3 regions of the Saccharothrix coeruleofusca genome follow, and region 3 is predicted to be linked to each of the others. Evidence: riboswitches for the same ligand, from Rfam matches in the RefSeq annotation. Region 3 holds a riboswitch; each other region holds the start of a gene.
What was found. A riboswitch is a leader RNA that binds a small molecule or an ion and turns the genes downstream of it on or off. The one in region 3 is predicted to bind S-adenosylmethionine.
Positions count from the first base shown of each region.

Region 1 (4,024 bases), 7.0 Mb from region 3:
CTACCCGTTCGGCCACGGCCTGTCCTACACCACCTTCACCACCTCCGCGCCCAGGCTGAAAGCCACCGAGGTGCGCCGCGACGGCCGCGTCGAGGTCACCGTGACCGCGGCCAACACCGGCTCGCGGGCGGGCGAGCTGGTCGTGCCGGTGTACGTGCACCAGCCGGTGAGCAAGGTGCTCGTGCCCGACCAGCGGCTGGTCGGGTTCACCAAGGTCGCCCTGGCCGCGGGCGAGCAGCGCGCGGTGACCGTGGCCTTCGACGTGCGGCGGCTCGCGGTGACGCCGGGGGACGTGGACGCCTCCGGGTCGCGGGAGGTCGCCACTGGTCGCTACGAGGTCGTGGTGGGCGGGGCGCGGGCCGGTTTCACGGTGCGGTGAACTGGCCTGATACTCTTGTCCGCCGTACCGCGCGGCATTCCGCTGTGGAGGAAACCGCCCCTGACCGGGCGGCGCCGACGAGAAGGCGCGGTACGACTCCGAACCGAGGAAAAGGGTGGCTTTCGCGTGGCGAACATCAAGTCCCAGCTCAAGCGGATCAAGACGGCGGAGAAGGCGCGGCTGCGCAACAAGGCCGTCAAGTCCTCGCTGAAGACCGCGATCCGCAAGTTCCGTGAGGCCGCCGAGGCCGGTGACAAGGAGAAGGCCATCGCGCTGGCGCAGGAGGCCTCCCGCAAGCTCGACAAGGCCGCCTCCAAGGGCGTCATCCACGCCAACCAGGCCGCCAACAAGAAGTCGGCCCTGGCCAAGCGCGCCAACCAGCTCTGAGCACCGGCTGCCCAGCAGCCTCCGCGAGCGCCGCTTCCCCACGCGGGAGGCGGCGCTCGCCGCGTTCGGCCCCACCCTCGTCCCGCGAGTCGAACCCTCAGAACCCCCGAGTTCAACGCTCAGAACGGCCACGCCCGTCCCCGGTGTCACCCACCTATGGGCGTGTTGGGCGTGTCGCCCCCGCGAGTCGCGCGTTCCGACACCACGAACTGAGCGTTCGCGCACCCCGACCCGCGCTTTCGCGCCCTGCCCCGCGCTTCCGCGCACCTCGGGTAGTAGTTACCGATCTCCGGACGCCCCTCGGGTAGTACTTGCCCACGCACCAGGGGCGCGCGCGGAGCGCGCGCAGCGGGGGGCCCGCGAGCGCCATCCTTGGCGACCTGTCGCGCGGCGAGCGCCGCTTTAAAACCCCCAACGCTCAGTTCGCGGTGCCCGAACGCTCAAGTCAGGATGTGGGCGGGCGCTGGTGGTCTAGCGGCCGTGGGCGGCGACGATGGCCAGGACGGCGCGCTCCAGCGCGTAACCCGAGTCCGCCGCGACGCCCTTGACGTCGGCGTTCAGCCCGGCCACCACCGACATCGCCCTGGCCAGCCCGTCGCCGTCCCAGCCGCGCGCCTGCCCCTGGGCCTTCTTGACCTTCCACGGCGGCATCCCCAGCTCGCCCGCCAGCTTGAACGGGTCGCCCCGGCCCACCGCGGACACCCGCGCGACCGTGCGCACCGCGTCGGCCAGCGCGTCGGCGACCAGCACGTGCGGCACGCCCAGCTGCATCGCCCAGCGCAGCGCCTCCAGCGCCCCGCCCCGGTCGCCCATGACGGCCTTCTCCGCCACCGCGAACCCGGTCACCTCGGCCCGGCCGCGGTGGTAGCGGCGCACCGCCTCCGCGTCGACCTTCCCGCCGGTGTCCGCGACCAGCTGCGACGCCGCGGCGGCCAGCTCCCGCAGGTCCGACCCGACCGCTTCGATCAGCGCGGCCACCGCCTCCGGGTCGGCCTTGCCGCCCGCCGAGCGGATCTCGTTGCGCACGAACGCTTCCCGCTCCGCGGCCTTGGTGATCTTCGGGCACTCGACCACCCGCGCCCCGGCTTTGCGCAGCGCCGCGGGCAGCTCCTTGGCCGCCTTGCTGCGCCCGCCGCCGGTGTGCACGACGACCAGGGTCACTCCGTCCGCAGGCGCCTTGGCGTAGGCCAGCACCGCGTCGGCGATCTCCTTGCTCACCTCCTGCGCGGCCTCCAGGGCGATCACCCGCCCTTCGGCGAACAGCGACGGGCTGACCAGCTCCGCCAGCTCCGGCGGGGTGAGGTCGGTCACCCGAACGCGGGTGAGGTCCGCCTGCGGGTCGGCCGCCCGCGCGGTCTCCAGCGCCGACCGCACCGCGCGTTCGACCAGCAACTCCTCCTCGCCGACGACCAGGTGCACGGCATCGGGCTGGCTGGCTGCGGTCGCGCTCACGGTCCGATCCTGCCACGTCCGCATGGTGGACTTCGCTGGCCACGGCTCGGGATCGTGTCGTAGCGTGAACGCCACAACCGAATACCGCTCATCCAGAGGGGCAGAGGGATCGGCCCGAAGAAGCCCCGGCAACCCGTCACCAGCGCTCGCGCTGGGCGACCACGGTGCCAATTCCGACCCGCGCAGCGGGAAAGATGAGGAGAACCTCGCGATGACTGCTGTCAGTGCGCCTTCGCCCACCACCTCCTTCGACCTCGGTCCCGCTCGGGCTCTGTCGTGTCGTGAGTGCGGCCACCAGACCCCTCTCGCCGCCGAGTACGCGTGCCTGGAGTGTTTCGGGCCGCTGGAAGTGGCCTACGACTTCGGTCGGATCCGCCGCGAGGACATCGAGGCGGGTCCCCGGTCGATCTGGCGCTACCGCGGCCTGCTCCCCGTGCCCTCCACCGTGACGTCCCACCCCAACACCGAGCCCGGCGGCACCCGCCTGGTCGAGGCCGACCGCCTGGCCAAGGCGCTGGGCGTGCGCAAGGTGTGGGTCAAGGACGACACCGGCAACCCCACCCACTCCTTCAAGGACCGCGTGGTCGGCGTGGCCCTGGCCGCGGCCAGGGAACTCGGCTTCAAGGTGCTGGCCTGCCCCTCCACCGGCAACCTGGCCAACGCCGTGGCCGCCGCGGCGGCCCGCGCGGGCTGGCGGTCGGTCGTGCTCGTGCCCTCCTCCCTGGAACGCGCCAAGATCCTCATGACCGCCGTCTACGACGGCGCGCTGATCACCGTCGACGGCAACTACGACGACGTCAACCGCCTCGCCCAGGAGCTGGCCGCCGAGCACGAGGACTGGGCGTTCGTCAACGTCAACGTCCGGCCCTACTACGCCGAGGGCTCCAAGACCCTCGGCTTCGAGGTGGCCGAGCAGCTGGGCTGGCGCCTGCCCGAGCAGATCGTCATCCCCATCGCCTCGGGCTCCCAGCTGACCAAGGTGGACAAGGCCTTCCGCGAGTTCGCCTCGCTCGGCCTGGTCGAGGACACCCCCTACCGCGTGTTCGGCGCACAGGCGACCGGTTGCTCCCCGGTGGCCACCGCGTACAAGGCGGGCCACGACACGGTCACCCCGGTGCGCCCGGACACCATCGCCCGCTCGCTGGCGATCGGCGCCCCCGCCGACGGCCCCTACGCCCTGGACTCGGTCCGCCGCACCGGCGGGGCCATCGAGGACGTCACCGACGAGGAAGTGGTCGAGGGCATCCGGCTGCTGGCCCGCACCGAGGGCATCTTCGCCGAGACCGCGGGCGGGGTCACCGTGGCGACGGCCAAGAAGCTCATCGAGACCGGGCAGCTCGACCCCGACGCCGAGACCGTCCTGCTGATCACCGGCGACGGCCTCAAGACCCTGGACGCCCTGGGCGACCGGGTCGGCCCCCGCGCCACCGTGCCGCCCAGCGCCGACGCCGTGATCAAGGCCCTCGCCGACTGATCCACCCCCTCACGGCTTGCGCACCGCTGGAGGTGGTGCGCAAGCCCGCAGGGTTGCCCACCGCGATCACAGGGCGATGCTGGACGAGCGCAGCCACCCGCTGCGCGGGAACCTCGCCAGCTCCGGCAGCACGTACGGCCCGACCTGCTCGGTGGTGATGCGCCAGGCGATCACCCGTTGCGGCCACGGCGCGTCCGCCTTGATCTTGTTGTAGGCGCGGGCGCGCCAGTCCTCGACCGGGATGGTCAGCTCGTCGTCGAACAGCCGGTCGGCGACCACGCGGTACGCCTCCTCGGGCGAAGCGACCTGGGTGGGGCTCAGCACGTCGGTCA
Region 1 is NZ_JAGINV010000001.1:422,599-426,622, reverse strand. Features, by position in the region: gene JOF41_RS02060 (glycoside hydrolase family 3 N-terminal domain-containing protein) at 1-379, shown strand, start outside; gene rpsT (30S ribosomal protein S20) at 506-766, shown strand; gene holA (DNA polymerase III subunit delta) at 1,238-2,218, opposite strand; SAM riboswitch class I at 2,304-2,419, shown strand; gene thrC (threonine synthase) at 2,430-3,692, shown strand; gene JOF41_RS02040 (hypothetical protein) at 3,759-4,024, opposite strand, start outside.
Region 1: linked by a shared signal. The riboswitch ahead of thrC (threonine synthase) and the one ahead of JOF41_RS34555 (methionine ABC transporter ATP-binding protein) in region 3 are both predicted to bind S-adenosylmethionine.

Region 2 (4,024 bases), 2.4 Mb from region 3:
CGAACAGCTCGACCGGCTGCCGCCCCTCCAGCTCGGCGACCGCGACCACCTTGGTGGCGATGTCCAGCGCCAGCACCACCGCGGCGAGGACGCCCAGCAGCAGCACCCGCCTGGGTGGCGGGGCGGGGGCTCCCGGAACTGCCTCGGGTTCGGCGTTGGGCTCAGTGCTCACCGGCCCATTGTCCCGCATCGGGTTCGCGCGACCGCACTCAGACCAGGAACGGCGGCAGCGGCCGGGTGTCCTGGGCGGGCGCCCAGCGGCCGTCCCGCTGGGCGTAGTCGACCCGCGGCCCCTCCAGCACCAGCGACCGCAGCGCCGCCACGAGCCGGTCCACGTGCTCCTCGGTGCTGCCCAGCCCCAGCGACGCGCGCAGCGCCCGCTGCCCGGCGGCCAGCCGGTGCACCGCCACGTGCGCGCAGAACGCGCCGTCGCGCACGCCGATGCCGTGCTCGGCGGACAGCGCGGCGGCCAGGTAGCCCGCGTCCTGCCCGCCGACGACGAAGCTGACCACGCCCACCCGGTCGTGCTCGGCCCCGAACAGCGACAGCTCGCGCACGCCGGGCACGGTGGCCAGGCCCGCCCGCAGCCGCGCCAGCAGGCCGCGCTCGTGCGCGCCGGTGCGCTCCCAGTGCCGCCCCAGCACGTCGCAGGCCACGCCGAGGGCGTGCGCGCCGACCACGTTGGGCGAGCCCGCCTCGTGCCGCTCGGGCACCGCCGACCACGCCACGCCCAGCCGGTCGCCGTGGTCGGTGACCAGCGCGGTCGCGCCGCCGCCGACCAGGTACGGCTCGGCGGCCCGCAGCCAGTCCGCGCGACCGACCAGCGCGCCCGCGCCGAAGGGCGCGTACAGCTTGTGGCCGGACAGCACGGCGTAGTCCACGTCCAGCGCCTTGAGGTCGACCGGCCGGTGCGGGGCCAGCTGGGCGGCGTCGAGCACGACGCGCGCCCCGTGCCGCCGGGCCACCGCGGCCAGCTCGGCCACCGGCCACACCTCACCGGTCACGTTGGACGCGCCGGTCACCACGACCAGTCGCGGCCCCTCGGGGCAGGCGCGCAGCGCCCGGTCCAGCTCCAGCACCGCGCCCGCCGCCGAGGAGGGCGTGCGCAGCCGCCGCACGCCTGGTCCGCGCCACGGCAGCAGCGCGGCGTGGTGGTCGGTGTCGAACAGCACCACCGAGGTGCGCCGGGGCAGGGCTCGGGCCAGCAGGTTCAGCGCGTCGGTGGTGTTGCGGGTGAACACCACCGCGTCGCCCGCCCTGGCGCCGAGGAACCGCCGCACCGCGTCGCGGGCCTGCCCGTAGACGCGGGTGCTGACGTGGGAGGCGAACCCGGCACCCCGGTGCACCGAGGCGTACCAGGGCAGCAGCTCGTCCACCGCGTCGCGGACCTGCTCCAGGCAGGGCGCGGACGCGGCGTGGTCGAGGTTGGCGTACTCGACGAACTGCCCGGTGACCAGGGGGACCTTCAGGTCCGCCCCGACCACGCGGGGCAGGGCGGCGACGGGACGGGGAACGGCGACGGTCACGACGAGCCTCCGGCGGCCTCGGGGGCCCCTGCTCGACAGGAGGCCCGCGCTTGCCCGGCGCACCCCGCGCCGGACCAGGTCCTCACCGGGGGCACCCCACCGCGGTAGGAGGGTTGCCGGCCAGCTAGCCCGGGCTTGTCGCTGGCACTCATGACCTCGCCCACGACGTTAGCGGCGGACCCGCCCGCCGTCGAGCCCCGTCCGGATCATGGGATCTCGCGGCCCGTGTCGCCCTTCCAGCGGGCCAGCCTGCCCGCCCGGTCCACCGCCCGGATGCGCTGCTCGACGGCGGTGCGCACGCCTTCGGTGCACACCACCAGCAGCTGGTCGCGCTCCTGCAGCCGGGTGGTCGACTGCGGGGTGAACCCGCCGCCCTCGCGCACCACCAGGCTCACCGAGGCGCCCACCGGCAGCCGCAGCTCCGACAGGTACACGCCGTGCAGCTTGGACCCGCGCTGGATGCGCACCTGGAGCAGCTCGGCGTTGAACTGGTCCAGCGCCGAGGAGTCGAACTGCACCTCGCTGGCCTCCCCCGAGCGCACCAGCCCCAGCCAGCGGGCCAGCCTGGGCAGGGTGGTGCCCTGCACCAGGGTCAGCAGGATGACCAGCACGAACACCGCGTCGACCAGCTGGTCGGCGCCGGGCACCTGCTGGATGAGCGGGATCAGGGCGAACACGATGGGCACCGCGCCGCGCAGCCCGGACCACGACAGGAACACCTGCTCGCGCCACGGCACCCGGAACGGCGTGGCGGCCACCAGCACCGACAGCGGCCGGGCCACCAGCAGCAGCACCGCGCCCGCGACCAGGGCGGGCACCAGCGCGTGCAGCAGCCGTTCCGGCGAGGCGTACAGGCCCAGAAGCACGAACAGGCCGATCTGGGAGACCCAGCCCAACCCCTCGGCGAAGGACAGCGTGTCCGAGCGGTGCGGCAGCCGGGCGTTGCCCAGCACCACCGCCGCGACGTAGACGGCCAGGAAGCCGGAGGCGTGCGCCAGGTCGCCCGCGGTGTAGGCGAGCAGGCACACCGCGACCGTGGCCAGCGGGTACAGGCCGGTGGCGGGCAGCGCCGCGCGCCGCAGGCCCACGGCGCCCAGCAGGCCCAGCGCCACGCCGATCGCCGCGCCCGCGACCAGCTCGTAGACCATCAGCAGCGGCGCGGTCCAGGTGATCGGGTCCGGCGAGGCCAGCAGCACCACGGCGATGTAGACCGGGGCGTCGTTGATGCCCGACTCCAGCTCCAGCGCGCCGATCAGCCGCCTGCCCACGCCGACCGAGCGCAGCACGCTGAACACCGCGGCCGCGTCGGTGGAGGACAGCACCGCGCCCCACAGCAGCGCGGTGCGCCAGTCCAGGCCCAGCAGGTGGTGCAGGGCCACGCCGGTGACCGCGACGCTGACCCCCACCGACACCGTGGACAGCGCGATGCCCAGGCCGAGCGCGGGTCTGACCGCGGCCCACCGGGTGGTCAGGCCGCCCTCGGTGAGGATCAGCACGAGCGCGGCGGTGCCCAGCGAACGGGTCAGGTCGGCGTCCTCGAACTCGATGCCCAGCACCGACTCGCCCAGCAGCACGCCGATGGCGAGGTAGAGCAGCAGCGAGGGCAGCCCGAGCCTGCTCGACACCCGTACCGCGATGGCGGCCACCAGCAACACCGCCGCACCGATGCCGAGGAAACCCGTGACACCACCCACTCGCCCTCCCCGCTGTCGCCCGGTAGTGGGTGCATTCTTCCTTGACGATCTCGAAGTGGACGAATCGGGCACCGACTCAACCGAGCAGCGCCGCGAGCACCTCCGCGCCGTCGTCGGGGGCCGGGTCGATCACCACGACCTTGTCCCGCCCGCGCTCGCCGGAGGCGATGGCCACGTCCTGCCTGCGCACCCCGAACGCCTTGGCCAGCGCCTTGCGCACGGCCTCGTTGGCCTTGCCCTCGACCGCGGGCGCGGCGACCGCGACCACCAGCGCCCCGTCGCCCCACCGGCCGCCGACCGCGTCCCGCCGGGCTCCCGGCTTCACCCGCACCCCGAACCTCAGTCCCGCCACCGCGTCACCGTACGACGGCGGTCCCACGACGCGACTGCACCGATTCCGTGCCGGGCCGAACGGGTGAGCACCCTGGTCCCGGCGGGGCTCGCGGACACACTCTGGAGCCGTTCCGCGCGGGGTCCCGCACGACGCGCGTGGCCGAGGACGTCCACACCGCCCTCCTCCGGGCGCGGGGCGCGCGACGCGGGAGGGAGCACCATGACCGACGAAGTGGGCCCGCGACTGGAGCAGTTGCCCGCCGAGGCGGTCCCGGAGGACCCGCCCGCCCGCGCGCGGCGGCACGCGGCGCTGCTGACCCAGGCCCGCGCGGGCGACCGCGACGCGCTGAACCGGCTGGTCGCGGAGCTGACGCCGCTGGTGTGGCACGTGGCGCGGAGCAACGGGCTGGACCGCACGAGCGCCGAGGACGTGGCGCAGACGGTGTGGCTGCACTTCCTGCGGCACCTGGA
Region 2 is NZ_JAGINV010000001.1:5,043,029-5,047,052, forward strand. Features, by position in the region: gene lspA (signal peptidase II) at 1-190, opposite strand, end outside; gene JOF41_RS22525 (aminotransferase class V-fold PLP-dependent enzyme) at 210-1,526, opposite strand; SAM riboswitch class IV at 1,568-1,682, opposite strand; gene JOF41_RS22530 (potassium/proton antiporter) at 1,733-3,220, opposite strand; gene JOF41_RS22535 (DUF167 domain-containing protein) at 3,297-3,572, opposite strand; gene JOF41_RS22540 (RNA polymerase sigma factor) at 3,774-4,024, shown strand, end outside.
Region 2: linked by a shared signal. The riboswitch ahead of JOF41_RS22525 (aminotransferase class V-fold PLP-dependent enzyme) and the one ahead of JOF41_RS34555 (methionine ABC transporter ATP-binding protein) in region 3 are both predicted to bind S-adenosylmethionine.

Region 3 (4,024 bases):
CTGGAGCAGCTTGAGCCCGCGGGCCTCGTTGGTGGCGTCGTTGGCGACGGCGACCTGGGCGCCGTCGGGCAGGTCGGCCAGCGACTTGTGCTTGTTGGAGTACACGCCCAGCGGCTCGACGTGCACCGGGCCGATCCACTCCAGCTGGGCGCCGCTCTCGCTCTTGAAGGTGTCCAGGTAGGGCACGGTCTGGAAGTAGTTCGCGTCCAGCGAGCCGTCCACCAGCGCGGTGTTGGGCTGCACGTAGTCGGTGAACTCGACGACCTCGATCTTGAGGTTCTTCTCCGCCGCGAGGTTGTCGGCGACGTAGCGCAGGACCTGGGCGTGGGGCACCGGGCTGACGCCCACCTTCAGCGGCGCGTCGGGGTTGCCCGCCGCGCCGTTGTCGCCGCTCCCGCAGCCTGCCGCGAGCAGCACAGCGCCGAGGAGGGCAGCACGAATACGCATGGTGTTCCTTAACTACGGGGTGGGTCCGGATCAGACGGAGGCGTGCCTGCGGCGGTCGACAGCGCGCGCGGCACGGTTGAAGGCGAACTGGATGAGCGTGGCGATGACCGCCAGCACCGCGACCGTGCTCCACAGCACCCGGTCGTCGAAGCGCTGGTAGCCCAGCCGCACGGCGAGGTCGCCGAGACCGCCGCCGCCGAGCACCCCGGCCATCGCCGAGTACCCGAGCAGGGCGATCGCGGTCACGCCGATGGCGTTGATCAGCGCGGGCAGCGACTCGCGCAGCAGCACGCTGCGGACGATGCGCGTGGTCGTGGCGCCGGTCGTGACCGCGGCCTCCACCACCGAGACGTGCACCTCGCTCAGCACGTTCTGCACCAGCCTGCCGACGAACGGGATCGCGCCCACCGACAGCGGCACGATCGCCGCGGTCGGCCCGATGGACTGGCCGATGACCAGCCGGGTGAGCGAGGTCAGCAGGACGAGCAGGACCAGGAACGGCATGGCGCGGCCGAGGTCGACCACGAAGCCGAGCAGCTTGTGCAGCAGCGGCCTGGGCCGCAGCCCACCGGGGGCGGTGAGCTGCAGCCAGACGCCGACGGGGATGCCGAGCAAGGTCGCGATCAGGGTGGAGACGGCCACCATGTACAACGTCTCGCCGGTCGCGGTGACGAGGTAGTCGAACACGGTGGACCAGGGTGTTGCCTTCCTCACGCAGCTACTCCCTGCGGACCCGTCGGCGTGCGGCGCACGGCGCCGCCCGCCTCGGTGATCCACTCCAGCGCCGAGTCGGCGCGCTCGCCGTTGAGGCCGACGCGGAACCGCGCGACCGGGGTCTCGCCGAGCCTGGTCAGGCCGCCGCCGAGCAGGTTCAGCTCCACGCCGAAGCGGCTGGTGGCCTCGGGCAGCAGCGCGCCCACGGCGGCGAAGCCGACCAGCACCACGTCGGCCACCCGGTCGTAGGAGCGCTCGACCGCCGGGTTCTGGTCCACGGCGGGCAGCAGCGAGGCGGCGGTCCGGCTGGCCGCGTCGGAGACCAGGTCGAGCACCTTGCCGTGCTCCACGACCCTGCCGCCCTCCAGCACCGCCACGTCGTCGCAGATGCGGCGGACCACGCCCATGTCGTGGGTCACCACCAGGACGGTCACGCCCAGCTCGGCGCGGGCCCGGTCCAGCACGGTCAGCACGGAGCCGGTGGTCTCGGGGTCCAGCGCGGAGGTCGGCTCGTCGGCCAGCAGCACCGACGGGCTGGCGGCGAGCGCGCGGGCGACCGCGACGCGCTGGCGCTGGCCGCCGGAGAGCTGGTCGGGGTAGGAGCCCGCCTTGTCGGTCAGGCCGACCAGGTCCAGCAGCTCGGCCACGCGGGTGCGGCGCTGCGGCCCCGGCACGCCCGCGGACTCCAGCGGCAGCGCCACGTTGCCCGCGGCGGTGCGCTGGCGCAGCAGCGAATCCCCTTGCGGCACAACGCCGATCTGCCTGCGGGCGGCGCGCAGCGCGGACCCGCCCAGCGACACCAGGTCGGTGCCGTCGACGCGGATCGCGCCGCTGTCGGGGCGCTCCAGCAGCGCGACGCAGCGGGCCAGGGTGGACTTGCCCGCCCCGGAGGGGCCGACGACGCCGAGCACCGTTCCGGCGGCGACGTCCAGGTTCACGCCGTCCAGCGCGCGAACCTGACCGGTACTGCCGGGGAAGGTCTTGGTGAGGTTTTCGACTGTGATCACGTTTTCGCTCCACGACTGCGCGCGGCAGCGCGCGCTCGTGGCGCGCGCGACCGAGATCTGCTGCTGAAGGGGTGTCCGCAGAGGACGGCGAGGATTGCCTGGTGCCGCTGGTGCCGCTAGGCGAGGGAGCCGCGACAGCCCGTGGCAGTGCGACGGCCGTGGTCGACGACTCGCCTGCGTGTGAGCATTCGCGTCCTGGGCACGTGATCCTCCATCGATCCTGGCTGAAGCACCTGCCCCATGGGGGGTGGTTGCTGCGGCGTCGTGGAGCCAGGTCTCTCGGCCGCTCGGGATGGCAGCACGAGTACACCCGACGACCCGAGGTTGACGCAAGCCTGTAAACGGATCGTTCGACAAATCACACAGATGGCCGAAGGATCACCGGCTATCGAGTGGCAGCGGCTTCGGCTATCCGGATGAAGTCGTGAACTCCCAACTGCTCGCCGCGAGCGCCCGGATCGACCCCGGCGGCCAGCAGCAGCCGCTCCGCCTCGGCGGGCGACCCCGCCCAGCCCGCCAGCGCGCCGCGCAGCGTCTTGCGGCGCTGCGCGAAAGCCGCGTCCACCAACGGGAACAGCACGTTCCGGTCCACAGTGGACAGTGGCTCGGGGTGCCGCCGGAAGGCCACCAGCGCGGAGTCCACGTTGGGCACCGGCCAGAACACCGAGCGCGACACCGGCCCGGCCCGGTGCGCGTCGGCGTACCAGGCCAGCTTCACGCTGGGCACCCCGTAGACCTTGCCACCGGGGCCCGCGGCCATCCGGTCGGCCACTTCGGCCTGCACCATCACCAGGCCGGTGCGCAGCGAGGGCAGCTCGGCCAGCAGGTGCAGCACCACGGGCACGGCCACGTTGTAGGGCAGGTTCGCGACCAGGGCGGTCGGCGCGACCGGCAGCTGCCCGGCGGTGACGCGCAGCGCGTCCGCCGGGACCACGGACAGCCGGTCGGCCAGTTCGGGGGCGCGCTCGGCGACGGTGGCGGGCAGGCGGTCGGCGAGCACCGGGTCGATCTCCACCGCGACCAGCGCCCGGCACGAGGGCAGCAGGGCCAGGGTCAGCGAGCCCAGGCCCGGCCCGACCTCCAGCACCACGTCGTCGGCGGTCAGCTCGGCGGAGGCGACGATGCGGCGGACCGTGTTCGGGTCGTGCACGAAGTTCTGCCCCAGCTTCTTGGTGGGGCGGATGTCCAGCTCGGCCGCCAGCCGCCGCACGTCGGCCGGGCCGAGCAGCGCGCTGCCCGCCTGGGGGGTTCCGGTCACCACCGCATTCTCCCCTCCCCTCCCGCGAGCCGAACGCCCCGGCCCCCTCCTACGCCTGCAAGTACTACCCGACCCGCTCCATCGAGCGCATAACTACTACCCGACGACCGACGGTCACGGAGCCGGGTAGTAGTTACCGGCCCACTGCGGGGCGTCGGGTAGTACTTGCAGACGCGGGGAAGGCGACCGCCGCGTCCCGGAGGTGGGACGCGGCGGAGGTGGGACGCGGCGGAGGTGGGACGCGGCGGAGGTGGGACGCGGCGGAGGTGGGACGCGGCGGAGGTGGGACGCGGCGGTGGGGGAAGCCCAGGGGTTACGGCAGGCCGAGCTTGGCGCGGCAGCCGGGCCAAGCCGAGTAGGTGCCGCCGCGGCCGTCGCGGAGCTTGGTCGCGACGGCGATCTGCTGCTCGCGGGTGGCCTGGTGCGGGTACGCGGCGTACTGGCTGCCGCCGTAGGCGTCCCAGGTGCTCTTGTTGAACTGCAGGCCGCCGTAGTAGCCGTTGCCGGTGTTGATGGCCCAGTTGCCGCCCGCCTCGCACTGCGCGAGCCGGTCCCAGACCGCGCCGTCGGGCGGGACCTTGGTGCCGACCTTGACCTT
Region 3 is NZ_JAGINV010000001.1:7,416,865-7,420,888, reverse strand. Features, by position in the region: gene JOF41_RS34565 (MetQ/NlpA family ABC transporter substrate-binding protein) at 1-447, opposite strand, end outside; gene JOF41_RS34560 (methionine ABC transporter permease) at 478-1,161, opposite strand; gene JOF41_RS34555 (methionine ABC transporter ATP-binding protein) at 1,158-2,168, opposite strand; SAM riboswitch class I at 2,377-2,467, opposite strand; gene rsmA (16S rRNA (adenine(1518)-N(6)/adenine(1519)-N(6))-dimethyltransferase RsmA) at 2,554-3,426, opposite strand; gene JOF41_RS34545 (resuscitation-promoting factor) at 3,740-4,024, opposite strand, start outside.